Regions from separate parts of the Thermoanaerobacterium xylanolyticum LX-11 genome, predicted to be linked through region 2. Evidence: riboswitches for the same ligand, from Rfam matches in the RefSeq annotation. Region 2 holds a riboswitch; each other region holds the start of a gene.
The links. Region 2 has a riboswitch for S-adenosylmethionine ahead of metA (homoserine O-acetyltransferase MetA). Riboswitches for the same ligand answer to the same signal wherever they lie in the genome.
Positions count from the first base shown of each region.

Region 1 (7,695 bases), 1.2 Mb from region 2:
CTTTTACAATTCTTTATATCCATAGCACACCTCACACATTCCTTCCTGTTGCAATTGTAGCTGCAAAAACATCTTTTGCACCGCTTTCTCTTAAAACTTTTGCACATTCATCAAGGGTAGAACCTGTTGTCAAAACATCATCCACCAAAAGTATGGTCTTGTCTTTAACAAGATCGCCATAAACTACCTTAAAAGCACCTTTTAAGTTTTTCATGCGCTCTTCTCTTTTAAGTTCGGTCTGGGATTTAGTGTTTTTTATACGTCTCAAAGGCTTTGACATGATTACGTCGAATCTATAAGAAAGCTCTCTCGCCAAAAGCTCTGATTGGTTGTATCCCCGCTCATCCAGCTTCGTCCTATGAAGTGGTACAGGTACTATAACATCAAACTTTATACCAGCTTCTTGAATACATCTATACATGTATTCTGCAAAAAATTCAGCTAAACTTCTCTCTTTGTAGTACTTGAATCTGGCAATCAATGATTTTATCGTTTCGTCATACTCAAAAGGACTTATGCTGCGAGTAAAAACATGGTTTATTTCCATGCAGTCAGGGCATCTATCGCCATCTCTAATAGGCTTTCCACACACAGAGCACCTATTCCCGATAATGAATGGCAATTTATTTTCACATTCAAAGCATATTTTGCCTTCTTTTATGACTTTGCCGCAAAGCAAACAATTTGTCTTTGGCGGAAAAAGTAAATCAAGAAAAATCATAGTGCATCCTTCCGTCCATCTATTTAACTTTTATATCGGCATATTTTAAAATTTATTTAACTTTCGTGAAATTAATCAATTTTCTTCCACCATGAATTTAAGGACTTTCATAAGTTTAGGTAAAAGCCCTGAGTACCTCTTTGATATAAGATTATTGTCGATCATACTTTTTAAGTATTTTTCTTGGCCAACTATTACCACAAGCTTTTTAGCCCTCGTAACAGCCGTATACAGAAGGTTTCTGGTAAGAAGCATAGGCGGTCCAAAGCTCATAGGCATGATGACAGCCGGAAATTCACTTCCTTGGCTTTTGTGGACAGTCACACAGTAAGAAAGGCTTAACTCATCTATATCTGCAAAATCGTAAACAACCCGCTTATCATCATCAAATAAAACAGTAAGCTCCTGTGAATCATTATCGATAGACTCTATGATACCCATATCACCATTAAAGACGCCTTCACCTTTTTCGTCTCCTTTTGTCCACTTCATCTTGTAGTTGTTTTTCATCTGCATCACCTTGTCTCCTACTCTGAAAGTAAAATCTTTCATCTGCCTCTCATCCAATCCCTTTTTCGAAGGATTTAAGCACCTTTGCAGTTCATTGTTCATGTTTATTACACCTATCAAGCCTTTTCTCGTGGGGCTTAAAACTTGAATATCTGTAAAAGGGTTAAATCCATACGCTTCAGGCAACCGCCTTTTACATAAATCCAATATAATATTTAAAATTTCGTCTTGTGATGAAGCATTTATAAAGAAAAAGTCATTTTCTTTATCATTTAACACAGGGTACTCTCCATTGTTTATCTTGTGGGCATTTACTACTATCAAACTTTCCTTCCCTTGCCTGTATATCTTATTAAGCCTTATAACTTTTACCAAGCCGCTATCTATGATGTCTCTAAGCACATTGCCAGCTCCAACAGACGGAAGCTGATCCACATCTCCAACAAGTATCAATCTTGAGCTTAACGGAATAGCTTTAAGAAGAGCATTCATAAGCAATATGTCTATCATCGAAGCCTCGTCTACTATTATGACATCTTCTGTCAATGGGTTTTTATCATCCTTTCCAAACCCTCGTCCTTCTTCTTCAGTGTATGAATACTCTAAAAGGCGATGTATCGTCTTAGCTTCAAAACCTGTAGCTTCAGTCATCCTCTTTGCAGCTCTTCCTGTAGGTGCAGTTAATGCTACCGATTTTTTAAATTTTTTAAAAAGCTTTATAATGAAATTTATTATGGTGGTCTTTCCCGTCCCAGGTCCACCTGTTATGACGAGAATTGAGTTCTTGACAGATTCTAAAACTGCAACACGCTGATTGTCTGCAAGATGAATTCCCATATCTGATTCTATCTTCGATATTTCACTTTCAATATCAATATCCTCAGGCTTTACATCTGTCAGCGTCATGTTTAAAATCTTATCTGCGGTGTTGTTTTCAGCTACAAAATACGGTATATAATACACGCCGTGAGAGCCATCTTCAAATGTCTCAAACTTCACTTTTTCGCTTTGTGCCAGAAGAACCAACGAATCATAAACTTCTTCTTCTGATACTTCAAGAAGTTTTGCTGCTTCTTTAAGCAAAAGTTCAAGTGGCACATACGTATGGCCATTTGATGCATATTGTATCAAAACGTACTTTGTGCCAGATGAAATCCTATAGCTGGAATGCAAGTCAACACCCATTGCTCGAGCTATCTTATCAGCCGTCCTAAAGCCAATCCCAAAAATTTCATCCGATAGTCTGTACGGATTCTGCTTTATGAGTTCTATAGAATCATCGCCGTATTGCCTATATATTTTAATTGCATTTGTGGTAGAAATGCCATAACCTTGTAAAAAAACCATCACGTCCCTCAATGTCTTCTGCTGCTCATAAGATTCTGATATCATCTTTACTCTTTCTTCGCCTATTCCAGGTATATCCAATAATTTTTCTGGATGAGATTCTATAATGTTTAGAGAATCGACGCCGAATTTTGAGACAATCTTTTTCGCCATGACAGGACCTATACCTCTAATGAGTCCAGATGATAAAAACCTCTCCATCCCATACAACGTTGACGGCGCTATCGTCTCATACTTCGAAACTTTCACCTGTTCCCCATAGTCAGGATGCGTCATCCATTCACCTTCAACTTTAAGCGTCTCACCTATTCCAACAAAAGGCATATATCCTACAACGGTGATAGTGTCATTTTTCGAATTAAGTTCTAATACAGCATACCCATTTTGTTCATTTTTAAAAATTATCTCCTCAACTGTACCTATTATTTCAACCATATCTATCCCTACTTTTTTATTTTCTATCTTTAATTGTATATTATTTTCATATACATTTGAAGCACATATCATATTTTCTCGATTTTATACTTTATATTTACAATTTCTTCGTACAAAAGGGCTATATCTGCTTTAGTTGCTGGAAGGTTGTACATGGATCTGTCGCTTTCAAAATTTAATGGACTTAAATTTGCAAAAAAAGTCTTTATCATTGCAGCATTTCTCAAATGTTTTTCAATTGTCGATTTCTTTTGATATACTTTTATCTTGATGTTGCCAACATTTACAATGCAATACGTAGAATGCTCCTCAATCTCATTTATTTTCTCATAGCACACATATCCGTAAGATACATCCTTTGCTACTTTTGGAATCCTCGATTTTAACTGTACAAGCGTAAAGTTGCCAGCTAAAGGAATTGGAAAATTATTTTTTATGCCAAGGCTTTTGGCGTACTTTTCTTTCATGGCACTTAAATCTACAGCATACTTTTTCAAAGTCCTCTTTAGACAACTTTTGACACTGGATTTTATACGCAATACATCGCCATTTAAGTCTATTAATTCTGTTCCATCACCGTAATCATCAAGATAACAAGGCAATATGGCAATGTACACATCAGGTATATCAAAATTCTTCATCTCCATTACTCCTTTACGAACTAATGTTTGTACATATTATATATTATAACAACTTTAAAGTCAATATATGGATAAAATTTTAAATAATTTTTCTGAATTTTTTTTTTTTTTTTTTTTTTTTTTTTTTTTTTTTTTTTTTTGAATTTTATTACAATGCATGAAATTATTGACTACTCCAAAGAATTATAATATAATATTAATTGTCGAAAAAAGGGGAAAAATGAGATGAATTATGATGAAGAAAAACTGATGTCGCATCTTTTGATTTCGCTAAGAAACTACCATTACGAAACGTACAAGCACAGCATCAGAGTCGCAAAATTGTCATACAATGTAGCGAACATGATGCGACTTAACATGAAGGAAAAAATAGCAATATATAAGGGTGCATTACTGCATGATATAGGCAAAGTGATGATTCCAATTAATATTCTTGCAAAACCAGACAAACTTACAGAATTAGAATACGACGTCATGAAATTGCATCCCATATACGGCGCCGATATACTTGAAGCCTTGACCCCACTTTCATACTTGACGTCTACTGTGCTATATCATCATGAAAGGCTTGATGGGACAGGTTATCCTTATGGTTTAAAAATCATTCCATTTGGTGCACAGATTGTAGCAGTGTGTGATTCTTTCGACGCAATGACAAACGATAGACAGTATAGAAAAGCCAAAAGTGCTATTGAAGCGATACAGGATTTGAGAGAGTGCGATGCAAAATACAATCAGATGCTTGTTTCAGCATTAGAAAACGTGATTAAAACAAATGCAAAAGTTTTTGGAAAAAATAGAGAAAGCAATGGAATAGCCATCTAATTTATGCTATAATAAAAGTAGCGGAGCGTACAATTTTTATAAAAACTGCGGCTATAAATATACATAAACGCCGCAAAGCCCGGAGTTTCCTCCGGGCTTTAAAATTATTATTTATTAAAAGCAAGTTTTTTCAATATTTCAGCTCTGTCAGTTCTCTCCCATGTAAGGTCAAGATCTGTTCGGCCAAAATGTCCATACGCTGCAACTTGTCTATAAATAGGCCTTCTTAAATCAAGATCTCTTATGATAGCAGCAGGTCTTAAATCAAATACCTTTTTGACTATTTCAGATATCTCTTCATCAGATATCTTTCCAGTGCCAAAAGTATCTACATTGACTTCTAATGGTGTAGCTACGCCTATAGCATATGCCAATTGAACTTCACACTTTTCAGCAAGTCCAGCAGCTACAATGTTTTTCGCTACATACCGTGCAGCGTACGCAGCAGATCTGTCAACTTTCGACGGGTCTTTGCCAGAAAAAGCACCACCGCCATGTCTTGCATATCCACCATAAGTGTCGACTATTATCTTCCTTCCTGTAAGGCCACTGTCCCCTTGCGGTCCACCAACTACGAATCTTCCTGTCGGATTTACATATATCTTCGTATCTTCATCAATAAGCTCTGGTGGAACGATAGGTTTTATTACATACTCTTTTACATCATTTTCAATCTTATCATGATCAACGTCTGGCGAGTGTTGTGTAGATACGACGATTGAATCAACTCTTTTTGGTACGTCATCAACGTACTCAATCGTCACCTGTGTCTTGCCATCAGGTCTTAGATAATCTAAAGTGCCATTTTTCCTTACCTCTGCTAATCTGCGAGCAAGTCTATGGGCTAATGATATTGGAAGAGGCATAAGTTCAGGCGTCTCTGTACATGCGTATCCAAACATCATACCTTGGTCTCCAGCACCTTGTTCTTCCAGCTCATCGTGGGAGATGCCTTTTTTAACTTCCAGAGCCTTATCAACTCCCAATGCTATATCTGGAGACTGTTCATCTATTGATGTAAGCACAGAGCATGTGTCAGCATCAAAACCGTATTTTGCCCGCGTATACCCTATCTCTTCTATAACCTTTCTTGCAATTTTGGGTATGTCAACGTAGCACTTTGTGGATATTTCGCCCATTACCAATACCATACCTGTCGTGACAGCAGTCTCACAAGCTACCCTTGCATAAGGATCATTTTTTAGGATCTCATCTACAATAGCATCAGATATCTGATCGCAAATTTTATCTGGATGTCCTTCAGTAACTGATTCTGAAGTAAAATACTTTTTCATCTGTATCCTCCTTTTTAAATCACATAAAAGACCTAAAACAAAATAAAACCTCTCCAAAAGAAGAGGCACATCCACCCTCATCTTTCAGAAGCAAACTTCTGCGAGAATTAGCACCTTGTCTTAAGACAGGTTGCCGGGCTTCATAGGGCTCTTCCCTCCACCTCTCTTGATAAGAGTTTCACTTATTTAACTTAAAATATAATATCACAGTACAAAAAATAAGTCAATTAAAAATTAAAAAGTGCTTGATGACAATCAAGCACTTTAAAGTTAATATATGATAATGAAGGGGTTTTATGCCTTTTAGAATACAACAAACTTATCTCTTGGTGCTCCACATACTGGACATTTTTCTGGAGCTGTATCAATTGCCGTATACCCGCAAACTGGGCAAATATACACTTTAGATATAGCTATGTCTTCATTTTTAAGTGCCGCTGCTTTTGCATCTGTATACATCTTAGCATGTAACTTCTCAGCTTCAAGAGCATAGTTGAAGCTTTTATCTGCAGATTTCTCCTCCTGCAGATCTGCTACAGCTTTATATGCTGGATACATTTCTTCTACTTCAAACGTCTCACCTGCTATTGCCTTGTCAAGATTTGCTACTGTGTCTTTCACTTCGCCTAATGTCTTGTAGTGATTTGTAGCATGAACTAATTCGGCGTAAGATATAGCTCTAAAAAGCTTTGCTATGTTTGGCTTACCCTCCTTTTCAGCAACATCAGCAAAAATTTGATACCTCATGTGAGCCTGGCTTTCACCTGCGTATGCATCGCTTAGATTTTTTGTCGTCATTTCTCTCATTTCAAAATCTCCTCCTTCTTTAATCTAATACTTTGTCCCCTGGTTTCCAACCTACAGGGCAAGCATGACCTGTTTGAAGTGCATTAAGCACTCTCAATATTTCATCGACATTTCTGCCGATTACTGGCTCATGTACAACTTCGTAATCAACATTTCCCTCAGGATTAATGATGAATGCAGCTCTCAATGCTATACCAGCATCTTCAATAAGTATTCCATACTGCTTTGTGACTTCTTTGTTGTAATCAGATAAAAGCGGAAAATCAACACCACCAAGACTATCTATCCATGCCTTGTGCGAGTAAACGCTATCTGTGTTAATACCTAATAACTCAGCATTGAGCTTGTCAAATTCAGGTTTCATCCTGTTAAACTCAGGTATTTCTGTTGAACATACTGACGAAAAGTCAAGTGGATAAAAGAAAAGTACTACCCATTTACCTTTATAATCGCTTAAGGATATTTGACCTTTTGTGCTGTCTAACTTAAATTCAGGAGCTTTCTTACCTACCAATGACATATGTACCCACCTCTCATCTATTTCTAATTAATCATCACATCGGATAAACTATTAATATTTTATTTCTATTAATAACTATTTTCCCTTCACAAGTATTATTATACATCAATTATTTTTTATGTCAATAGGATTTGGAAAATATTTTATCGATGTCTTTGAAAATCGTTACGATGAGGAAATATTGAAAGGCAAAATAAAAAAAGGCCACTTAGCCTTGTATCCATGGTGGAGGGAGATGGATTCGAACCATCGAAGGCACCAGCCAACAGATTTACAGTCTGCCCCCTTTAGCCACTTGGGTATCCCTCCATGATTATTTTATTTTAATGTGAGAAAAATCTTCACAAATAGAAATGGTGGTCGCAATAGGGCTCGAACCTATGACCCCCTGCTTGTAAGGCAGGTGCTCTCCCAGCTGAGCTATACGACCAATCATGGTCGGGGTGGAGGGACTCGAACCCCCGACCCCATGCTCCCAAAGCACGTGCGCTACCAACTGCGCTACACCCCGGTGTCTTGCGACATATTTGATTATAGTTGAAATCTATCAATTTCACAAGATTTATTATTCCTCATTTTAGCCGGTTTCCATAA
Region 1 is NC_015555.1:1,966,733-1,974,427, forward strand. It holds gene THEXY_RS09625 (TIGR03826 family flagellar region protein) at 1-23, opposite strand, end outside; gene THEXY_RS09630 (ComFC family protein) at 32-721, opposite strand; gene recD2 (SF1B family DNA helicase RecD2) at 797-3,013, opposite strand; gene THEXY_RS09640 (hypothetical protein) at 3,082-3,654, opposite strand; gene THEXY_RS09645 (HD-GYP domain-containing protein) at 3,880-4,479, shown strand; gene metK (methionine adenosyltransferase) at 4,587-5,774, opposite strand; SAM riboswitch class I at 5,849-5,950, opposite strand; gene THEXY_RS09655 (rubrerythrin family protein) at 6,078-6,581, opposite strand; gene THEXY_RS09660 (peroxiredoxin) at 6,601-7,101, opposite strand; tRNA gene THEXY_RS09665 (tRNA-Tyr) at 7,325-7,410, opposite strand; tRNA gene THEXY_RS09670 (tRNA-Val) at 7,456-7,531, opposite strand; tRNA gene THEXY_RS09675 (tRNA-Pro) at 7,537-7,612, opposite strand.
Region 1: linked by a shared signal. The riboswitch ahead of metK (methionine adenosyltransferase) and the one ahead of metA (homoserine O-acetyltransferase MetA) in region 2 are both predicted to bind S-adenosylmethionine.

Region 2 (7,695 bases):
CGGTATAAATGCATTTCCGTACTGCTTTGCCAGCTCCTCAGCCTTTTTTACAGCTCCAGACATGCCTTCCGCCCCTGGAGTCAAAACTATTTCAGCACCAAGCGCTTTAAGCAAATTTCTTCTTTCAATGCTCATAGTCTCAGGCATAGTCAATATTAATCTGTATTTCTTAGCCGCTGCAACAAAAGCCAGCGCTATTCCTGTATTGCCACTGGTTGGCTCAATAATAACAGTGTCTTTGTTTATAAGCCCCTTTTCTTCTGCATCTTTAATCATAGCATATCCGATTCTGTCCTTTACGCTGCTTAATGGATTAAAGTACTCTAATTTTGCTATAAGCCTTGCTTCAAGATTATTTTCTTTATTGTAGTTTGATAATTCCAATAGCGGCGTATTGCCTATTAAATCCGTAAGGTTTTTTGCAATCTTTGCCATTATATCCTCTCCTTTAAATTATACTATTCCGATTGGATTTTATGTAATAATTATATAGCAAAAAAAGCCTTTTGTAAATAACATTTTTAAACTTATTATACATTAAATATAAAAAATAACCGCATTAGCGGTTAAGCATAAATAAAAATATTAAGCTTCATATCCTGCGTCAATAATCGCTTTTTTCATGTCATCTATAGTAACTTTTTTAGGATCGTATGTTACAGTTGCATTGGCCTTATCCAAGTCTACTGTCGCTTTTGACACTCCATCAAGACCTTTTAATGCTTTCTCTACAGTCATTTTGCAATGGTTGCATGACATGCCTCTCACATCAATCGTTGTAGTCTCACCTTTTGAACCAAACAAACCCATATTTAAATTCTCCTTTCATATACTCATAAGGGGTATCACCTATAAATAGTTTAATTTAACTACAGTTTAAAGTCAATTACTTCATGACACGTTTTTTTCTACTTTAATTTTCGTCTTAGAAGTCATTACCCGCAGTGAATACATTGGAACTTTTAATTTAAAATTCTTATATGTATTATCACCCATCATTATATCTACAAAGTATGATAGCACATTAGGAAAATATCTTACTGATTTTTCTATGAAATCCATGTTATTGTAAGTAAATTGCGCTAATCTATATGCCCAACCAACATCTGGCACAACTTCTCTATTGAGTCTAATAGTGTATTCATCCAATCCACATTCTCCACTGAAATGCTTTTTTAGAACATCAAATGATATGTCTGCAGTAAGCAAAGCATTGTATATTCCTTCGCCTGTAAATGGATCAGCAAGCCTTGTAGCATCTCCAATCAATATTATTTTATCGTTGTTAAATACACCATCGCTCCCATCAGGAAACGACAACTGATGCCCGTAAATTTTGCAGTCTTTTATATTTCCGTCCACATTTTCCTCTATCATTTTAGATAGCATTTCTTTTATGTCTGAAACTTTGTTTAAAAAAGTCCCGACACCAATAGACAATCTGTCACCTTTGGGGAATACCCATCCATACCCATATCTTATTGCATTGAAATCTACCACAACTTTCCCTTTTAATCCATCGATTAAGCTATTATCCACGTATACTTCACCTTCAAGTGCTATGCCTTTTTTGCCATTTATTAAGTTTGCTTTATGTGCCACATTGCTGTTTATTCCATCTGCACCTACTAAAACCTTTGTCTCATATTCACCCCTGTCTGTCACAACGACAAGTCCCTTATCATGCTGATAAAAGTCATAAAATAATTCACCATCATATATTTCACACCCATGATAAGCTGCTTTATCTATTAAATATTTATCAAATTTAGTCCTATCTACTTGGTATATTATGGGCTCACCAGTCTGCAAAGCTATTGTTCTATCATTAGGAAATCTAAAAATGATTTCATTTGTAATATCTTCTACGCATTGGCTTATATCAATATCTAATAATTTGTAACACCTTTTAGTTATTCCGCCACCGCAGGCTTTGTACCTCGGAAAAACATGCTTTTCTATCAACAATACCTTATATCCTTCTTTAGACAGCTTTCTTCCTAATGTAGATCCTGCAGGTCCTCCACCAACAATAATTACATCATACATTTCTTTCACCTCTAAATTCAATTATAATTGCAAAACATACTAAATAAAAGCCACAAATTGGATTATTTTAAGCTATTCATAAACAAACAATTGTCAATATAAGAATTAGCGAAAAGTGTCCTTCATATTATTGACATCAAACTTCAATAAATATATAATTATTTTAACAATTTAATATCGTAAATCAAAACTCATCAAGAGTGGTGGAGGGACTGGCCCTGTGAAACCCGGCAACCGTCATATTTTATGAAAATGGTGCTAATTCCTGCAAAGCTTATAGCTTTGGGAGATGAGTAGATGTGATTATCTACGCCTCATCTCTGAGGTGTTTTATTTTTTACATTGAAGGAGGTTTGCAAATGCCCATCAATATACCAAATGGTCTACCTGCCATCGATATTTTAGCTAAAGAAAATATATTCGTAATGGCTGAAGAAAGGGCAATTCATCAAGATATTCGCCCTCTTAAGATCGCCATCTTAAACTTGATGCCTACAAAAAGTGTGACAGAAACACAGCTATTAAGGCTACTTAGCAACAATCCACTGCAAATTGATCTAAAATTTCTCTATGCAGCATCACACAAATCTAAAAACACTGCGCCAGAGTATTTAGAAGCTTTTTACAAAACATTTGATGACGTAAAACATGAAAAATTTGACGGTCTCATAATAACCGGAGCACCAGTGGAAACTTTGGACTTTTCAGATGTTGATTATTGGCATGAGCTTGAAGAAATAATGGAATGGAGCAAGCACAATGTATTTTCCACTTTTCATATTTGCTGGGGTGCTCAAGCAGGTCTATATTATCACTATGGCATTCCTAAATATCCTCTGAAAGAGAAAATGTTTGGCGTATTTTTGCATAGAGTATCTAAGAAAAATGTCGACTTATTAAGGGGATTTGACGACGAATTTTATGCACCCCATTCAAGATATACGGAAGTCAGAAAAGAAGATATAGAGCTTGTAGATGACCTTGAAATACTTTCTGAATCCGACGAAGCAGGCGTATACATAGTAGCTTCAAAATCAGGCAGACAGATATTTGTGACAGGTCACTCTGAATATGATCCTTTGACGCTAAAATCCGAATACGAAAGGGATTTAAAAAAAGGCATTCCTATAAAAATACCAAAAAACTATTTCCCAGGAGATGACCCTAATAATGAGCCAATTGTGAAATGGAGAAGTCATGCAAATCTATTGTTTTCTAACTGGTTAAATTACTATGTATACCAAAAAACACCATACGATGTGAATTCAATTGAATAAATATTATTTATGCGGGTTATAAAGCTCGATTTTATATCCTGCATTTTTTATATCATTTTTGCAAAATTATTCATTGACTTTTTCACTTTCCTGTGCTAATTTAATTATGCTATTTCAAAAACTTATAGAAAGGAATTGTACTATATGGACAAAACACAAAAGCTTAAAAAAGACATTGGCCTATTTATCGCCACAGCACTTGTAACAGGTAACATGATGGGTTCCGGCATATTCATGCTTCCTGCTACACTTGCATCTAAATCAGGTCCCGGCGCAACAATACTGGCATGGCTTGTTACAGGCATTGGATCAATATTGCTGGCATTGTCATTTGCAAATTTAGGTTCAAGAATTCCAAAAGCTGGTGGCCCGTATGAATACTCAAAATTAGCTTTTGGAGACTTTATAGGTTTCATCAATGCGTGGTTATACTGGAATGGTTCATGGATCGGAAACGCTGCCGTCGTTATCGCAGTTGCCAGTTACTCAAGCGCCTTATTCCCGATTTTATCACAAAGTCATTTAGCCGCTTTTATATACACTAGTGCTATATTATGGATTTTTACAATAATTAACATTATAGGTGTAAAAAGAGCTGGCTCAACTCAAACAACTATAACTGTTTTTGAAGTATGTCTTTTTTTGTTCTTCATAATCGTATCAGCAGTACATTTCAAGTCAAGCAATGTGATGCCATTATTTCCTGCAGGAAAAGGCATGAATACTTTGTCTGCAGCAGCTACTTCAACACTATGGGCATTTATAGGACTTGAAACAGCCTCAATTACTGCTGAAGAAATCAAAAACCCTGAAAAAAACGTAAAGTTAAGCACCATATTCGGAATTTTGATCGCGGTAGTAATGTACTTAGCCATAAACCTCTCGGCAATGGGTGCAATACCGCAAAGCCAGCTTGCGAAAAGTGCTTCTCCAATAGCAGACATCCTCAAACAGTTCTTAGGGAAAAACATTGCGAATGTCATAATTGTAGGCTCTGTCGTAAGTGTGCTTGGCACAACCGTTGGATGGCTTTTATCTACAGCTCGTGTGGCTTATGCGGCAGGGAAAGATGGCCTGTTTCCAGAAGTTTTTTCAAAAGTACATCCTAAGTACAAGACTCCTCACGTATCATTGATTATAGGATCGGTACTTGTAAATCTTTTGTTGCTGATGAATTACACAAAATCTCTGGTTTCCGCGTTTAATTTTATAATACTGTTGGCAACTTTATCTTTCTTGCCCGTGTACGCTTTTACAGCCGCATCTGAAATGATACTTCTTATAAAAAGAGACAAAAACGTCAGCGTATTAGGCTTTATAAAGAATTCGATTGTTCCGCTTTTAGGCTTTGCATACGCCATGTGGACAATATACGGCTCTGGAGCCGAGACTGTCATGTACGGATTTATAATGCTTATGTGCGGCATACCCTTCTATATATACATGAAGTACAAAAATAGCTCAAAGCTAAACGAGATTCGAAAAGTCTTAGAATAATTACAGGCTGCAAAATGCAGCCTTTTTACATCATTTTTAGTTGTCTTCTTTTACCTCATTTGCTATAAGTGAAGCAAAATACTTCGCACCACTGGGCTCTAAGTGAACCGCATCAGGTGAAAAGAATGAATCATGTCCATAGCTGGCTTTATACCAATCAATTAAAGTAGTGTGTGGATATTCTGAAGACACTTTTGACAACGTCTCATTGACGATGCTTTCCCAAGGGCGTGGGACGCGGACATTTACCAATATTACGCGTTTTACAGGCTCTGCGCTCTTTAAAAACGATAAAAGCTGGTCTTCAGTGAAAGGCCCATTTGTCCCCAACTCAACTATCAATGTGTCTATTTTTCCTTTCGCTTTGAGGTTTTTCACGACATCTTTTGCTTGATACATTTGTCTTCCTACTTTGCCATCAATCGTGATTCCCGGCAGCATCTCTTCCAAGTAAGGCTTTGTATCTATCAATATCGAATCGCCTATTATGGTTATACCCTTTCCATCCTGTACAGGGCTAATTATAGAATCACTGTTATTTGATGCCGCTGAGCTGGGATTTCCGCCTTTATACGGATAGTACTTAACATCTCTCCTATTATCTGGCAGATTATCATTGTAGTCATGCACATCACTGCCTATATTGCTACTGCTTTCTATATAAGATGGTGAATCTGAAGCACCATTTGCAGAACCTGAATTTAACGAAACTGATGCGTTGGCCGGTATGATTCCACTCATACCGGCAATAAAAATGCCCATTAAACATACGGATAATGAAACTAAAGCAGATGTTTTAAGTGTAGGTAATATTTTCCCTTTTTTAAATCTTAATGATTTTAAGTCGTTTATGATTTTTTTAAGTGCGCCATGTCTTATTGGATCCTCTACGTATTTCCATGACAAAGCAGAAATAGCGATAATCATAAATACCTGTAGCAGCGCCCGAATAGGATTTAAGCCTTTTGTATCTACAGGCGGTGTCGTCAAAATAAGCACTGGAAAGTACCAAAGATATACTCCGTACGACCTTGCTCCCAACCATCTTAATGGAGCGCATCCTAATATTTTCCCTAAAAAGCTTTTAGGATGTGCTGACACAGCTACCACCACAGCAGTTATTGCAGATAGCAAATACATGCCACCTCTATATACAAAAGAATCGTATTGATTGACGTACATAAGCATAGCAAAAATCAAAGCTATTGCCAAAAATCCAATCACATCATAAATCAATACTTTTCTTTTAGCTTCATTGCTGGAAAATTTATTGCTGGGAAGAATCAATGCTAAAGCCGATCCTAAAAGAAGCCCAAAAGCCCTGGTATCAGTGCCATAATATACACGGCTGGGATCCATGCCTGGTGTGTACATTACGCCCATTACTAAAGCAGAAAGTACAGAAAGCAGCAAAGTGATAATAAAGATATACTTTTTCTTCTTTATATACTTAAATGCCGCAATCAATGCTAACGGCCAAATGAGGTAAAACTGTCCTTCAACAGCCAGTGACCATAGATTGCCAAACGTCGATTGTGGTCCAAACTTAGCAAAGTAAGATACTTTATGGAATATCAGCCACCAATTGTTGACATAAAGCAAACTTGTTATGGCATCACCTTTAATAGATGAAAGCCTTGAAGCATCGAAAAGCGTAACATAAGAAGCGACTACAATTACCATAATAAAAAGAGCTGGAAATAGCCTCAACATTCTGCGCTTCCAAAAATTTTTTAAATCAACTTTATTGTTTTTCTCCCACTCCGATGCAATTATATTTGTAATCAAGTATCCTGATAACACAAAAAATATGCTGACGCCAAAAAAACCACCCTGCAAAAAAGTCAGATTAAGATGATATCCAATGACAGCAAGCACAGCTAAAGCACGGAGTCCGTCAAGTCCTGCCATGTATCTTGCGTTTTCATTTAAAGGCTTTGGCACTGAAATCCCCTCCTAAGATCCCTCACAATAAAAAGCAATTTGTAACAAAATTCTTCATCAATCATCTCAAATAGCCATTTTTCTATAAATCCATTATATATTATCAATATTACAAGAGCATTACAACTGATAAATAAAATATAAATATCTTATAAATATTTATTAATAAAAAGAGCCCTTTATACGTTAAAGAGCTCTTTAAAACTTTTTATTTTATTCTTCCAGCAGTTCTTTGACAATATTTATGCCATTAAGCTTCATGTGGTATAGAAACATAGTATGTGTTAAGTCACCATCATGCGGGACTATTTTAAGCCTTTCCGCCGTCTTTACGCTTATATCGTAAGTCTCAACACAATTTTCAGGCACAATCACATTGGCACTTAAATTATTGGCGTTTGCAATCATCTTTATAGAAATCGCCGTCTGATACACACACAAATCAGTGCAATTGCCAACGATGATAAATGTAGATTTACCTCCTTTTAACATGGTGAATACCTTCTTCAAAAACTCATTTCCATCACCGTCTTCTCCGCCGAAAAACACGTTTAACGAATTTTTCTCGTACACATTTGGCTTGTCCTTAACCACCTCTAAAAGCTCCTCTACGATACGGCTTTCATCTGTTCCTTTGACACAATGCTCTGGATAATCAACAAATTCTGTTGCACCTTTCACATGGGCATCATTTACAAACATCACATTTTTTATGCCCATCCTGTATGAAGCTTTAATGAGGCTCTTTATATGCTCTATAATCCCTCCTATTCGAGGACTGGACAAAGCCCCACTTTTGCAAAAACCGTTTATCATATCAACGACGATAATCGACACATTGTCAGCACTCCCAGCATCTTTTATGACGGTGCTTAACTTCATGTCATCTAAATTGCTATAAAAATCAAACAAATAATTTAAAAAAGGT
Region 2 is NC_015555.1:612,703-620,397, reverse strand. It holds gene cysK (cysteine synthase A) at 1-435, opposite strand, end outside; gene THEXY_RS03085 (copper ion binding protein) at 586-810, opposite strand; gene THEXY_RS03080 (geranylgeranyl reductase family protein) at 892-2,049, opposite strand; SAM riboswitch class I at 2,238-2,345, shown strand; gene metA (homoserine O-acetyltransferase MetA) at 2,409-3,326, shown strand; gene THEXY_RS03070 (APC family permease) at 3,471-4,823, shown strand; gene THEXY_RS03065 (acyltransferase family protein) at 4,860-6,767, opposite strand; gene THEXY_RS03060 (cysteine hydrolase family protein) at 6,981-7,695, opposite strand, start outside.

Region 3 (7,695 bases), 1.2 Mb from region 2:
TTATTCTTTTTATTTTTGCCTTTACCTTTTGTCCTTTAATGGCACCTCTCACTTTAATAATACTGTCATCTAAATATGATAACCCGTAACCTTCTAAATTCATATCATCTATATTAATTATTATTTCTTCGTTTTTCTTCATATCGCATTACCCCTAACCTATTTATATACAATATATATACCATACAAAGTAAAATACGTCAAAACAACCTGCATCCGCATTTTATCACACAAATATATATTTATGAATATTATATATTGAAAACATTAAATGGAGGTTTTATATATGTATGAGTATAATGGATTTTATATACAAAGTTATGATACAGGACAAAAAGGCTTAGCCGAAGCCTATATACCAATACAAAGGTATGTATCATCGTATCCTCCTGAACAAGGTTTAAGGCGTGGAACGATTTTCCCAGAATTAGATAAGCCTTACAATGAGGAAAAATCAAGGGGGTACTGACAATGGACGCAAATCAAGTGGCTCTCATTAAAAAAATAATGGAATTGGATTTTGCTTGTATTGACTTAAATCTCTACCTTGACACACATCCTGATGACCAAAAAGCATTAAGAGATTACAACTACTATAGCCAACAGTCAAGATCTCTAAAGACGCAATATGAGCAGCTTTACGGTCCATTGATGTCTTTTGGCGAAGTACCTTCGCAATGCAACAGATTTAGGTGGGTAGATGACCCATGGCCATGGGAAAACCAATATTAAAGAGGTGATACTATGTGGGTGTATGAAAAGAAGTTAGAATATCCTGCAAATGTATGTAAGCCAGACATTAAGATGGCCAAATTTTTAATTGCACAGTATGGTGGACCAGATGGCGAATTAGCTGCAGCGTTGAGATACCAGACTCAAAGATACACAATGCCTACAGGGCAAGCAAAGGGAACATTGACAGATATATCCACAGAGGAATTCGGTCACTTAGAAATAATCGCTACATTGGTCTTTAAACTGTTAAAAGGCGTACCAGTAGAAGAGCTTAGAAGAGAAGGCCTCGGAGAACAGTACACAGAACACGATAGAGCTCTTTTTTATAGCGATACGACAGGAATGCTTTGGACAGCAGCGTACATTCAAGCAAAGGGTGATGTAATCGCAGATCTTCATGAAGACATGGCAGCAGAAGAAAAGGCAAGAGCAACGTATGAACACCTTATAAATCTTACAGATGACCCTTGTGTAAAAGATACATTAAGATTTTTAAGAGAAAGAGAAATTGTACACTTCCAGAGATTTGGAGAGACTTTGGATCTGGTGCAAGAACACTTAAGAAGCAAAAAGATATTTTAAAAGCCGGGATACCCGGCTTTAATTTATTTCACTAAACACCTTATCTGCTATCCTTACAGCTTCTTGTGCGTTTGAGCCATAGTAATCAGCTCCAATTTTCATCGCATAATCCTTTGTAAGTACGGCACCGCCTACCATGATTTTTATATCATATTTTTCTCTTAATATTTTAATGGTCTTTTCCATATTATTTAGCGTAGTTGTCATCAGGGCGCTAAGCCCTATCAGTTTCGCATTTGTCCTCTTAACTTCATCTGCAATTTTAGACGGTTTGACATCCTTTCCAAGATCTATAACTTCATAGCCATAATTTTCAAGCAACACTTTTACTATATTTTTACCTATATCGTGTATATCGCCTTCAACTGTTGCCAGTATTATTTTACCCTTTGAGCCCATCCCTTTAGGCATTTTTTCCTTTAAAACCTTAAAAGCACTTTCAACAACTTCAGCAGAATTTAAAAGCTGTGGAAGAAAATATATCCCTTTGTCATACTTATCTCCTACATCTTTAAGTGCAGGTATTATCGTATTGTCTACTATGCTTAATGGTTCTACGCCTTCATTAAGTATTTCCAACACTAATCTATCTATATCAGCCTTTTTGCCTTCTAATATATCTCTGTAAAGCACCTCTCTTGCATTACTATCTGTTTTTTTCTCTACAGATAATACTGATGTCTTATTTATCCCATCATCTTTCTTATATGTATTTATGTATCTTTCGCATCTTTTATCCCTTGATGATAAGACCATCGAAGCATTCAATATATCCATTGTTATCTTATCATTTGGATTGACTATAACAGCATCTAAACCGTATGATATCGCCATCGCAAGAAATGCAGTATTTATAAGTTGCCGCTCAGGCAATCCATAAGATACATTGCTAAGTCCTATGACCGTACTTACTCCAAGCTTAGACTTAACAAGTTTGATGGCTTTTAATGTTTCAATTGCTGCTGTCTGCTCAGATGACACTGTAAGAGCAATACAATCAATTATTATATCCTCCTTTGGTATTCCATACTCTAAAGCAGCTTTTACAATCTTCTCAGCGTTTCTAAGTCTTTCATCTGCATCTTTAGGAAGACCATCATCACTTATTGTAAGTCCTATAACACTTGTACCGTATTTTTTGACAATAGGCAACACTTCTTGTAAACTTTTCTCTTTTGCACTGACAGAATTTATAATAGGCTTACCTCTGACTATCCTAACTGCTTTTTCAATCGCCCTTACATTGCTACTGTCTATCTGCAATGGTACGTTGACGATGTTCTGTACCTGTGAAACGATTCTAGGCATCAATTCCTCTTCGTTTATACCAGGCACACCGATATTCACGTCAAGTACGCTTGCCCCAAGCTTTTCCTGCGATACAGCTTCGTCGTAGATCAGATTAAAATTTCCTTCTTTGATAGCTGCACTTAATTTCTTCTTTCCTGTAGGATTTATCCTTTCGCCGATTACACACACAGGATAATCGCTACCTATGAAAACAGTCTTTGTATTTGATGAAACTGCTGTGTATTCTTTCACGGCAGTTTTTTTCTCTGTGTCATGTATCTCAGCTTTCAAAAGCTTAATAAATTCTGGAGTTGTCCCACAACAACCACCAACAATAGATGCTCCACATTCTAAAAGCTTTTTTGTCTCGACGGCAAATTTCTCTTTCGTAATGTCGTAAAGAGTCAATCCATCCTCTAAATGAGGCATTCCTGCATTTGGCTGCGCCAAAATTGGTATCCTTGAAACTTCAGCCATCTTCTTCACTATGTCTGCCATCATGTCAGGTCCCGTAGAGCAATTGACACCTATGGCATCAAGGCCAAGCCCTTGAAGACTTACTACTGCTGTAACAGGGTCTGTCCCCATAAGCGTCCTTCCATCTTCTTGAAACGTCATGGTACAAATTACCTTTAAATTAGCATTTTCCTTTACAGCGAGAATAGCCGCCTTCGCTTCTAATATATCTGACATAGTCTCAATAAGCGCCAAATCGGCACCGGCTTTTTCCCCTTCTACAGCAACCTCTGCAAAAGCATTATAAGCCTCGTCAAATGTCAGCTTGCCAAAAGGCTCCATCAGTTCGCCAATAGGTCCCATAGAAAGAGCAACAGCTTTATCACCAGCAGCTTTTCTGGCTATCTGCACTGCACTTTTGACTATTTCAGGCAATTTATCCGAAAGATTGTAGGATCTTAATTTTATCCTATTAGCGCCAAATGTATTTGTCTCAATAACATCTGCCCCTGCATCTATATACGACTTGTGGATTTCGTACACAATATCTGGATGTAAAAGATTGTAATATTCTGGGCATTCTCCTGTTTTAAGTCCTTTTTTCTGAAGCATAGTGCCCATTGCTCCGTCAAAGACGATTATGCTATTCTTTAAATTCTTAAAAATATCCAATTGCAACATCTCCTTATGATGACTACAATACTTCTTCTATATCATTTTGTCTCATGTTCTTTACGCCATTTACAATGTCAACAACTATATCTGTCTTGCCAAGTGGCATAATATGAACACCACCTACTTTATCTTTTATCTTGTTTATAAATTCTATTGCAATTTTTATCCCTTCACCTTTTTCACCGTCTTTTAACCTGTCTATTATTTTTTCAGGTATCTCGATGCCAGGCACCTTTTCGTTCAAGTTTAAAGCCATCTTATAGCTTTTAAGGGGTAGTACCCCTACTAAAACTGGAATATCAAATTGCTTTACAGCATCAAGAAATCCGTATAAAATCTCCTCATCGTAAACAGGCTGAGTCTGTATGAAAGATGCTCCACTTTCTATTTTCGTCTTTAATTTTTCTATTGATTCAGGTCTTAAATCATTTGGATTTGCTGTTGTTCCTATGCAGAAATTTGTAGATGATTCTAATTTATTTCCACTGTAATCAAATCCATCATTTAGCGACTTTGCTATCTTCACAAGACCTACAGAATCTACGTCGTACACGCCTGTTGCCTGTGGCACATCACCTCGCTTTGGATCGTCTCCTGTAAGGGCAAGGATATTTCTAACTCCAAGAGCATATGCACCCAAAAGCTCTGCTTGAAGACCAATAAGATTTCTGTCCCTACATGTTAAGTGAAATATGGTTTCTATGTTTAGATGATTTTGCAAAAGATGCGCCAATGCAATAGGGCTCATTCTCATATTTGCCATAGGACAATCAGTTATATTTAAAGCATCTGCTATTCCATATAATTTTTTCGCTTCTTCAATAGAATTTGAAATATCAGCTCCTTTTGGCGTCGATATCTCCACAGTTATGACAAATTGCTTATTTTTAAGCTTTTGACACAAATTTTCAGAATTTTGCAAAACGGCCCCTCCTTAAAATAAAAAAACTCTTCGCCAAAAGAAGAGATATTTTTGCTCCCATCTTTCAGCGATATGCTGCTGGAATTGGCACCGTGATATCCGGTTGCCGAGCTTCATAGGGCCAGTCCCTCCGCTACTCTTGATAAGAGTTTACTATATTAATTTATTAAATTATATGATACCGTCCTCTGGTACAATTGTCAATGAAATATTTGTTGAAATGTTAAAATTACTTAGGCTTTTTGCTTAGATATTTTAATTTTTGATAAAATGCAAATCATATATATGAGGTGATTTTATGAGGTACAGAAAAATTGTAGAACCAGTAGTAGCAATAGCATCTGGCCCTGATGAGATACAAAACTTAAATACCGCTTTAAACTTATTACCTTTGCAAAATCTAATCGAAGCAGGCAATACCGTTGTAATAACGCCGAATTTCGTTAAAAGCAAGCCTCCTCAAAGCGGTACGATAGTAGGACCAGATACGTTGAGAGCCCTTATAAGATACGTAAAATCCAAAAATCCTGGCAGGATTGTTATTGCCGCTGGCTCTGGTGGAGATCCTACACCTAAAGTTTTATCTGACAATGGATTTGATAAAGTCATTTCAGAAGAAGGCATCGAATTTGTAGATTTAAATTATGGCCCTTACGTAGAATTGCTGCTGGACGACTGTCTTTTAAAATCCACAAAAGTAAATGAACTTTATGAAAAAATGGATGTACTAATTTCATTCACTCAAATGAAAATGCACGAAGAAGCTACAGTATCGCTTGGAATCAAAAACATAGCTTTAAGCTGGCCTCCCGCAGAAATACATGGATTTCCCAAAAAAAATTTAGGCATACACGATGACCTTCACAATTTCATAAGGGCCATGGTTGAAAAAATATCTATAGATCTTACAATATTAAGCGGTCAAGAAGCGATGATAGGCACAGGGCCATCAGAAGGAAAGCCTATCAATGCAAACATGATAATAGCAGGAACAGATCCTGTAGCAACAGATACAGTAGGTGCCAGAATGTTCGGACTTATGCCTCAAGGCGTCAACTACTTGTTTCAATGTGCTAAAAGAGGTGTAGGTACGGGTGAGCTTAAAAACGTCACTATTAAAGGCATACCATTACAACAAGCCGAACTGAATTTCTCTACGCTGGCATATGGCTATGGCATCGCCCTAGATTCAAGCGGAATAAAGCAAATGGTACCCGGTAAAGCTTAAAGGATAAGGGTTTACTCCCTTATCTTTATCTTTCAAAGATGCTTTTTAGGTATTCAATGCCTTCTTTTAAATCATCAATATCTTTATAGTTGTTTCTGTAGATTTCCATTATAATAGATCCAGTGTAATCCAATTTTTTTAACTCTCTATTAAGCTTTGCAAAATCAAATGTTCCTCTGCCTGGAAGGTACAGATTGCCCCAATCATCGTAATCGCATAAATGAACATTGATAAGTTTATCACCCATTGATTTTAAGTATTCAAATGGGTCTTCCTTGCTTTTCATCGCCTGCTTTATATCTAAGGTGAAATAAACATTTCTGCTTTTCACAGACTGTTTTATTGATGTAGCAAATTCCGGATACGAAAACCAGCACCAATAGACATTTTCCCAAGAAAATTTAATCCCATATTCTCCTGATGTATCAGCTATATAATCCACATATTTCGCAATCTTGTCAAAATCAATATTAGGCGTCGTGTCCTTTTTAACGGCAGGTCCGTGAAAAACGTAAATCTTTGCCTTAAGTATCTTTGCTGCTTTCAAGACTTTAATGAGCATCTTTGAGGCATCGTTCCTTTGCCTTTCAGTTGCTGAAAAAAGCTGCGGTTCAAATTGAGTTCCTATCGCATGTACTGAATTAACTTCAATGCCGTATCTATCTAAATCATCCCTCATAGCTTTGCAATAATCTTCATCATATTCGCTGTAAGATTCCAAAAAAACTTCCACATTTTTTATGCCTATTTCAGCTATTATCGGTATTGTCTTCTCAGTAAGAAATTCAGGATAAAAACAAGCCGTAGATATGCCTACTTCCATTTCATCACCATCCAAAAACAATTCTCACATATTATATTATACACAAAACCTTTCTGACAAAAAAAGATATGCCAATCGGCATATCTTTCATAACTATCTTTTTAGTCTTTTTTCCAATTCCTCTTTTTCTTTTTCATAACCAGGTTTGCCTAAAAGTGCAAACATGTTTTTCTTGTACGCTTCAACACCTGGTTGATCAAACGGATTGACGCCATTTAAATACCCGCTTATTCCACAAGCCATCTCAAAGAAGTATACAAGGTATCCAAAATTGTAAGCTGATATCTCAGGCACATTCACAATTAGGTTAGGCACTCCGCCGTCATTGTGAGCAAGCACTGTCCCTTCGAAAGCTTTCTTGTTTACGAAATCAACTGTCTTACCCGTCAAGAAATTAAGCCCGTCTACATTATCCTTGTCTTCATTTATCGTTATTTCTTTAAGTGGCTTTTCAACATTTATGACAGTCTCAAATATTATCCTGCTACCATCTTGAATAAATTGTCCCATTGAGTGTAAATCTGTTGAAAAATCCACTGATGCCGGATAAATACCTTTATGATCTTTTCCTTCACTTTCACCAAAAAGCTGTTTCCACCACTCTGAAAAATAGTGAAGTCTTGGCTCATAGTTGACTAAAATTTCAACAGATTTACCTTTTCTGTAAAGAGCATTTCTTACAATAGCATACTGCATACTTAAATTTTCTTTGATATACGGCTTTTTGAAGACTATAGATGCATCGTACGCACCTTTCATCATTTCATCGATATCTATACCTGAAGCCGCTATAGGAAGCAGACCTACAGCCGTTAAAACCGAGTATCTTCCACCTACATCATCAGGAATCACAAATGTCTCATATCCTTCTTCATCAGCCAGTTTTTTAAGGGCACCTTTCGCTCTATCCGTCGTAACATATATCCTTGACTTTGCTTCTTCTTTTCCGTATTTTTTCTCCAGGAAATCTCTGAAAACTCTAAA
Region 3 is NC_015555.1:1,910,945-1,918,639, forward strand. It holds gene rlmD (23S rRNA (uracil(1939)-C(5))-methyltransferase RlmD) at 1-142, opposite strand, end outside; gene THEXY_RS09345 (spore coat associated protein CotJA) at 287-469, shown strand; gene THEXY_RS09350 (spore coat protein CotJB) at 472-732, shown strand; gene THEXY_RS09355 (manganese catalase family protein) at 745-1,317, shown strand; gene THEXY_RS09360 (homocysteine S-methyltransferase family protein) at 1,336-3,744, opposite strand; gene THEXY_RS09365 (methylenetetrahydrofolate reductase) at 3,758-4,660, opposite strand; SAM riboswitch class I at 4,715-4,809, opposite strand; gene THEXY_RS09370 (DUF362 domain-containing protein) at 4,959-5,888, shown strand; gene THEXY_RS09375 (sugar phosphate isomerase/epimerase family protein) at 5,914-6,711, opposite strand; gene THEXY_RS09380 (glucose-6-phosphate isomerase) at 6,805-7,695, opposite strand, start outside.
Region 3: linked by a shared signal. The riboswitch ahead of THEXY_RS09365 (methylenetetrahydrofolate reductase) and the one ahead of metA (homoserine O-acetyltransferase MetA) in region 2 are both predicted to bind S-adenosylmethionine.

Region 4 (7,695 bases), 150 kb from region 2:
CATCAAGGCCTTCTTGACAATTTCCTTCGCCTCATCAATTTTGTCAACCTCATTGAGATTTTTTACCAAGTCTTTACTTTCAATGAACGAAACACTTAAATCGCCAAGTATCTCTATCCACATCTTGTCGCCATCTGGTGCAACCATTAGGAAAGCCGTCTTTATAATTTCATATTCGTTAATCAAATTTTTCATCTTAACATCGCTTCTCAGTTTTCCAAAGACGAGGATTGGCTCCACCAAATCAGATGCTGTACAGTGGTAGATTACAAATCCTTTCCCTGGAAGTATTATCTTTCCAAGGCTTTCTCTTCCCAAAAGCTTATCTTCTATCTGCTTTATCTTCTCATTATTAATTCCATCATTACCAGCAAAATCTTCTAAGAGAGAATCTATGATAGCTTTTGAGTTTTTGCCATACACATCTTTAAGCTTAAGGGAATCGCACAGCTCAATTATCCTTTTGCCATACCACGCAATGTGTTCTAATTCTTTGTATCTGTCGCCTATGACTTTGACTTTTTTCTCTGAAAAGTCCATTATAAAATCTGTATTTAAAGCGTCTTTCAGCTTTTTTACGTCTTCATCTAAAAGCAACGGATTGACTATTACAGTCTCTTTGCCCTTTATGTCCAGCGGAATTGTAGACACTATCAAATCAATATCATCTCTATCTTTAAAGTCTTTAACCCTCAAACTGGAAACCGTATCTACAATGTTTAATTGTGGAAACATCTGGAGCTTAGATAGAAGCATCCTCGATGTCCCTATGCCGCTGGCACACACGACTAAAATATTGTGCCTTTTCGTCATATCGCTTTTTCTTGCTATGGATGCGCCAAAATGCATCGCAATATATCCTATCTCATCATCAGGCACATCAACATTAAGCTTGTCTTTAATCACATTTGCAATAGATATACATTTTTCAAATAAACTGCTGTACCGTTCTTTAATGTCATTTATAAGCGGGTTTCTAATCGCAAGACCCATGCGAAGTCTAAAGATAGTAGGCCTTAGGTGCGTCTTTAAACCGCTTAAAAGCATCATATCATCTTTGAAGTCAGTGCCAAATTCATCTTCTGCAACGCTGATCATTTCCTGCAGTATTTCATTTAGCAGCTCGTCATTTACGTCTTCGGTATTTGCCCTGTACCTTGCTCCTTGTAGATGAATCGTTATATAACCGATTTCATCTTCCGGAATAGAAATGTCGAATTCTTCTTCCAAAAACCTGGCAAGCATTTCTGCAAATTCGAACTCATCCGACTTTTTAAGCTCATAAAGGCTTTCATTACCTATTTTTATCTTTTCGCCTTCTTTTATTCTTTTTAGCGCCAATGCCAGATGCACTGTAAGCCCCATGTACGAGCTTTCTGCTAATTCGTAATTAAGGGATTTCTCCAATTTTTGTATAGCCTTCTCTATCTTTAAAACCGTATCATAGTCTATAAGCCTAAGCAGCCTGTCATTTATGTCTTCACTAAGTTTGTTTATATTATTGTACCCCTTATTTAAAAACTCAATTAGGTCTTTTGTCTCTACATTGTCATACAAAAAATTTATAATAGCCCTTCTTATATTGTTTTCATCGCCTTTTACGTATATGCCAACACCAGGCTTAGTTACAATTGTAACATTTTGCTTGTTTAGCCATTTATCGATCTCTTTAATGTCATAGCTTATTGTTGCGGTAGTCACATTGTATTCTTTAGCGAAGTACTCAAGTTTTACAGGTTCTTTCATCTGCAAAAGCTCAGACAGTATCAGCTTTCGCCTTTTATCAGCGTCAATGCTTGGCCTATAACCTATTACATCGAATTTGAATTTTTCGATATCATTATCAGTTCCTTCTAAGACTAATGCTCCACCGTCATTTTTAAGCCTCAAATTGTATTCTTTTATATATTCATTTATTGTATTTATTTCCCTGTAAACAGTCCTTTTGCTTAACTTGTACAAAATGACGATATCGTCCAAACTGGAAACTTCTTTTGAAAGAACCTTTTTGAAGATTTCTAATTGGCGCCTACTTAACTCTTTCATAGATATTTGTCCTTTCATCTATGACAAATTATTAATAAGTTAACTTATCTTTCATCTTAATTATAATCAATTTATTAATTAAATCAACACAAACTTGTGAACACGCTGTCAGATTTATTATGACAAAAATTTAATATTGTCGCATGAAAATTTTGCTTGACTTTTCAACATCCATCCTATATAATCATTTTAACAACTAAAAACGAAATTATTCTCTTATCTAGAGAGGTGGAGGGACTGGCCCGATGAAACCCGGCAACCGGCACGTATGTGCAATGGTGCCAATTCCTGCAGCGATTGCTGAGAGATGAGAGAGGACAAAACCTCTTTCATTGGAGGTTTTTTTTATTGCTTTTTTAAATTAAATTTGCGAAAAGAAGGTGAAATGATTTGATCGAAATAAAAAACTTAAGCAAAGTTTACAACACAAACGGAAAAGATGTAGTAGCTTTAAAGGACATCAACTTAACTATAAGCGATGGTGAAATTTATGGCATAATGGGTCTAAGCGGTGCCGGGAAATCATCATTGATAAGGTGCATCAACATGTTGGAAAAACCTACATCTGGCAGCATACTGATAAACGGCGTAGAAATGACAAAGTTAAAGCCAAAAGAACTGAGAAATATGAGAAAAAAGATTGGCATGATATTTCAGCATTTCAATCTTTTGATGAACTCTACAGTGTATGAGAACATAGCATTTCCTCTTAAGATCTCGAAAGTCAGCGATTCTGCCATAAAAAAGCGCGTTGATGAATTGCTGGATGTAGTAGATTTAAAAGATAAAAAGTACGCATACCCTGCACAGCTATCTGGCGGGCAAAAACAACGGGTAGGAATCGCAAGAGCTTTAGCAAACAATCCAGACATAATTCTATCTGATGAAGCCACATCCGCTTTAGACCCTACAACGACAGAATCCATCTTAAATCTTTTAAAGGACATAAACAAGCAATATGGAATTACAATCGTGGTAATAACGCACGAAATGTCTGTCATAAGAAATCTGTGCGACAAAGTGGCAGTTTTGGAAGACGGCAGAATAATCGAGGAAGGAAATGTAATAGACATCTTTTCAAACCCTTCAACAGAAACATCTAAAAGATTTTTAAAAGATATGATAGCTGAACTTCCACCAGACATATTGCTTGATGACGATAACCCAAACGAGGAAGTCTTAAGATTATCGTTTTTTGGCAGCAGCAGCAACCAGCCTGTCATATCTCACATGATAAAAAATTTCGATGTTGAAGTGAATATCATTTCAGGAAATATCGAAAGAGTGCAAAACTCACAAGTAGGAAATCTCCTAATAAAAATAAGCGGTGAACAAAATTCCATAAAAGATGCGATAAAATTTTTAGAAAATAATGGTCTTAGAATAGAGGTGCTTAAAAATGGTGTCATCTAATACATTGCAGTATCTGTTAAACTTGTGGCAACTTATGGAGGAGCCTCTTTGGGAATCTTTGTACATGGTATTTTTCTCAACACTTTTCTCAGTAATCATAGGACTGCCTCTCGGCATAATACTCGTCATAACAGATAAAGGCCATATAAAGGAAAACCTAAAGTTAAATCAGATATTAGGTACTGTAATTAATGTCATGAGGTCAGTGCCGTTCATAATCCTCATAATCGCAATCTTCCCATTGGCAAGGCTTATTGTTGGCACAACTATAGGGCCTACTGCTGCTATTGTACCATTGTCAGTTGCTGCAGCTCCATTTGTTGCAAGAGTCATAGAATCATCTCTTAAAGAAGTAGACTGGGGTGTCATTGAAGCATCTATATCTGTCGGTGCATCAATACCACAGATAATATTTAAAGTCATGATTCCAGAATCATTACCATCACTTATATTGGGAATAACTCTTACGGTTATAAATATTTTAGGGTATTCTGCTATGGCAGGTGCTATTGGAGGAGGTGGTTTAGGAGATCTGGCTATAAGATATGGCTACCAAAGGTTTCAGACAGATGTGCTTATAGCTACAATCATAGTCTTAATAATCTTTGTAGAAATTGTACAAAGAATTGGAAATTATCTTGCAAAAAAAGTTGATAAAAGATGAAAGGATGGTATGTGATGAAAAAATCATTTTTATTTCTCACTCTCATATTGACATTTGCATTTATCTTATCAGGATGCACAAAATCAAATAACGTATCTACTACATCTAATGCAAACTCAAACACAGATAGCTCTACTAAAATGACGAAGATAGTCGTTGGTGCAACACCAAACCCCCATGCAGAAATACTTAATGTAGTAAAGCCTATTCTTGCAAAAGAAGGCGTAGACCTTGAAATAAAAGAATTTACCGACTATGTGACGCCAAATACTGCACTTGTCGACAAGCAAATCGACGCAAATTTCTTCCAACACGTTCCATACCTTGAGGACTTTGAGAAGAAAAACAATGTAAAATTGGTGCCATTAGTCAAAGTGCATGTAGAACCGATGGGGGCATATTCAAAAAAGATTAAGTCAAAAGATGAACTAAAAGACGGTGCAACAGTGGCTGTTCCAAACGATGCTACAAATGAAGGAAGAGCGCTGCTTTTACTGCAAAAAGAAGGGTTAATTAAGTTAAAAGATCCAAATGGTCTTACACAAACCCCGAGAGACATAGTGGATAATCCAAAGCATTTAAAGATTGTAGAGCTTGAAGCACCTCAGCTTCCAAGGACACTTCAAGATGTAGATTTGGCCATTATAAACACTAATTTTGCATTAGAGGCAAACTTAAATCCTTTAAAGGATGCAATTTTTATGGAGGACAAAAATTCTCCTTATGCTAATGTGTTAGTTGTAAGGCAAGACAATCAAAATGACCCAGCAATACAAAAATTAGCAAAAGCCTTAAATTCTGATGAAGTCAAGAAATTTATAGAAGACAAATACAAAGGCGCTATAGTTCCTGCCTTTTAACATTAAAAAAACCCGTTTAAAGCGGGTTTTTATTATTTATTCCTTGAAAATATAAGTCTATTTAAATCTTCTAAATATGGAAGCTTTATAAGTTGACATGATGCAATGTAAACTAAAAATCCTGATAATACTGTAATAGACATTGTAATCCATTCGTTTGCTACTGCTGTAACCAGATTAAAATAAATAATCGTGTCGTAAATCCCCATTATAAGCGCAGCTATAAGCGGTTTTAAGAACCAATTGTTAAAATCAATTTCTAAGTTAGTAATCTTAACCAATGCTTTAAAATTTAAGAAGAAGACAAAAGCATCAGCGAATATGAAGCCGTAAATATACCCGAAAAGCCTTAAACTTGGTATAGGAACTAATAGATACATGGCAATCACAGAAATTGTAGTCCAGATGACAGAATTTCTCAAAACCAAGTTTTGCATCCCAAGCCCATTCAATATGCTTGTGACTATAGACTCCAGGTATGCAAAAATGCTTCCTGCAGCTATTACCTTAACTAACAAACCTACTCCAGGACTTTTAGGGTAAAGCAATGAAGCTATTTCATCAGGCAACATCAAAAACAATACGGTTGCTGGTATGCCTATCATAGTAGTATATCCTATGGCTTGATTTATCCTCTGCCTTACTACATCCCATCTTTTTAAAGATGCCGCTTCTGACACAGCGGGAAGCACTGTCACTGACAAACTCATTGTTATAACTGCAGGCATATATGCAAGTGGATAAGCCATTCCAGATAACTTTCCAAACTCAGATATAGCGTCTTTGTGTGAAAGTCCTGATTTGACAAGCTTTGAAGGTATGATGAGAGATTCAAACAAATCCAAGATATTTACAATCATCCTTGAAATAGTAATAGGAAAAGACGTCTTTATTATTGTATTTGCAATATCTACCTTATTCCAAATCTCCCCTTCATTTGGCATTTCCTCATTTATGTATTTCAATTCACGCCTATAGTAAAATATGTACATGATAAAACTTGTGACTTCTCCTATGGCTATTCCAAATACGGCTATTGCTGCAGCATATTCCAACTTCATTCCTGTAAATACGCTGAATAGATACAGCGTCAAAAAAACTCTCACTATCTGTTCCACTATCTCAGATACCGATGCAGGAACCATGTTAATTAATCCTTGGAAAAAGCCTTTGAATATAGAAGATGATGAAACTACAATTAGTACAGGTGAAAAAATCAATATTGATAGATACGCTCGTGGTTCGTGGAGCAAGTTATTTGATATGTACTTGGCATTAAAGAATATTATAGATGAAATTGCTATGCCCATTATAATTACGATAAAAAAGGAAACTTTCATTATGCTGAAAATATTTCTTTTGTTATTTTTGGCTCTTTCCTCAGATACAAACCGAGATGTAACAGCCGTAATGCCTGATGTTATAAATGTTATTGATACAAAGTAGATTGGCAGTGCTATTTGATATATCCCCGTTCCCTCAGAGCCCAACAGATTAGAAAGGATGATTCTGAAGACAAATCCAATAGCCCTGTCTACAACATTTGCTATAGTCAAAATAAAAGCACCGCGAACAAAAGATCTATTGCGCATACATGACACCTCACAATAGTTTATTCGCGGCACCTAATATATATTACCTTCTAAAGTTTTTCCAAAACAGCCTTTGCGTACTCCTTCGCTGTAAAAAGAGAATGATCTCTATAGTTACCACACTGAATCTCATTTGTAGCAGGTACATCTTCTTCTTTTGTCGTTAAAACTCTTTCTAAGACTTTTTTCAATGCATCTTTTATTTCATCAATTGATGTGTCTCCAAACTTTGTAAGGTAAAATCCAGTCCTGCACCCCATAGGAGAAATATCTATTATGTCATCGAAATAATCTCTAAAGTAAGTAGCAAATAAATGCTCTAATGTGTGAATCCCCCCTGTAGGTATTGAATCTACATTGGGCTGTGTCAACCTTACGTCGTATTTGGTTACGACATCACCGTTAGGTCCAATCAGAGTACCTGATTTTCTCACGTACGGTGCTTTTACCGTTCTATGATCTAATTTAAAGCTTTCAACTTTTATCTCCATAACATCACCTCATAAATTGTTGATACATTATATTTTATCATTTTTCTTTACATTTACCAACATTAAGCCGATGGATTTAATGCAGAAAATAAAAATATCCGGCATAGCCGGAGGTCATGTTTAAATGGGAGGAGTTTTTCATCTATCTTAACTTGTAACTATAAGCTAATTCACTGAAATCTTCATTTCTAATTGTCGCATCAGCCGTATCTTTGTAGCCAAACTCGCTTCTTAAAAATTCTTCGTACTCAGTGTTATCTTTCTCTATCGCTGCGGGTACAAATATCATTATAAATGCCATCAATGTTATTATAAATAACATTTTCATCACCCACCCTTCAATACATATTATGCATCAATAATCTAATTTTGTCAAGATTTACTTCATATAAATTATTTTTGCAAGATTTCCTGTATTTTTGTAAATATATAAACCTATTCTCAAGATTATACATCAGTATGGCTATATATGGCAAAAAATCATGCATAAATATGTATCAAGAGCATCTTTGTTTTCCAATTTATTTTTATATATTACAAAAAAATTTTAATAAAATGCTAATTTCATAGAGAATCGCTATAATTAAGCATATTTTTAAGCATCCTCTTTTGCTTAACTGCGTCTTTTG
Region 4 is NC_015555.1:759,450-767,144, reverse strand. It holds gene THEXY_RS03730 (BglG family transcription antiterminator) at 1-2,046, opposite strand, end outside; SAM riboswitch class I at 2,260-2,360, shown strand; gene THEXY_RS03725 (methionine ABC transporter ATP-binding protein) at 2,437-3,459, shown strand; gene THEXY_RS03720 (methionine ABC transporter permease) at 3,446-4,123, shown strand; gene THEXY_RS03715 (MetQ/NlpA family ABC transporter substrate-binding protein) at 4,138-4,983, shown strand; gene spoVB (stage V sporulation protein B) at 5,016-6,575, opposite strand; gene THEXY_RS03705 (S-ribosylhomocysteine lyase) at 6,626-7,066, opposite strand; gene THEXY_RS03700 (hypothetical protein) at 7,209-7,394, opposite strand; gene THEXY_RS03695 (M20 metallopeptidase family protein) at 7,631-7,695, opposite strand, start outside.
Region 4: linked by a shared signal. The riboswitch ahead of THEXY_RS03725 (methionine ABC transporter ATP-binding protein) and the one ahead of metA (homoserine O-acetyltransferase MetA) in region 2 are both predicted to bind S-adenosylmethionine.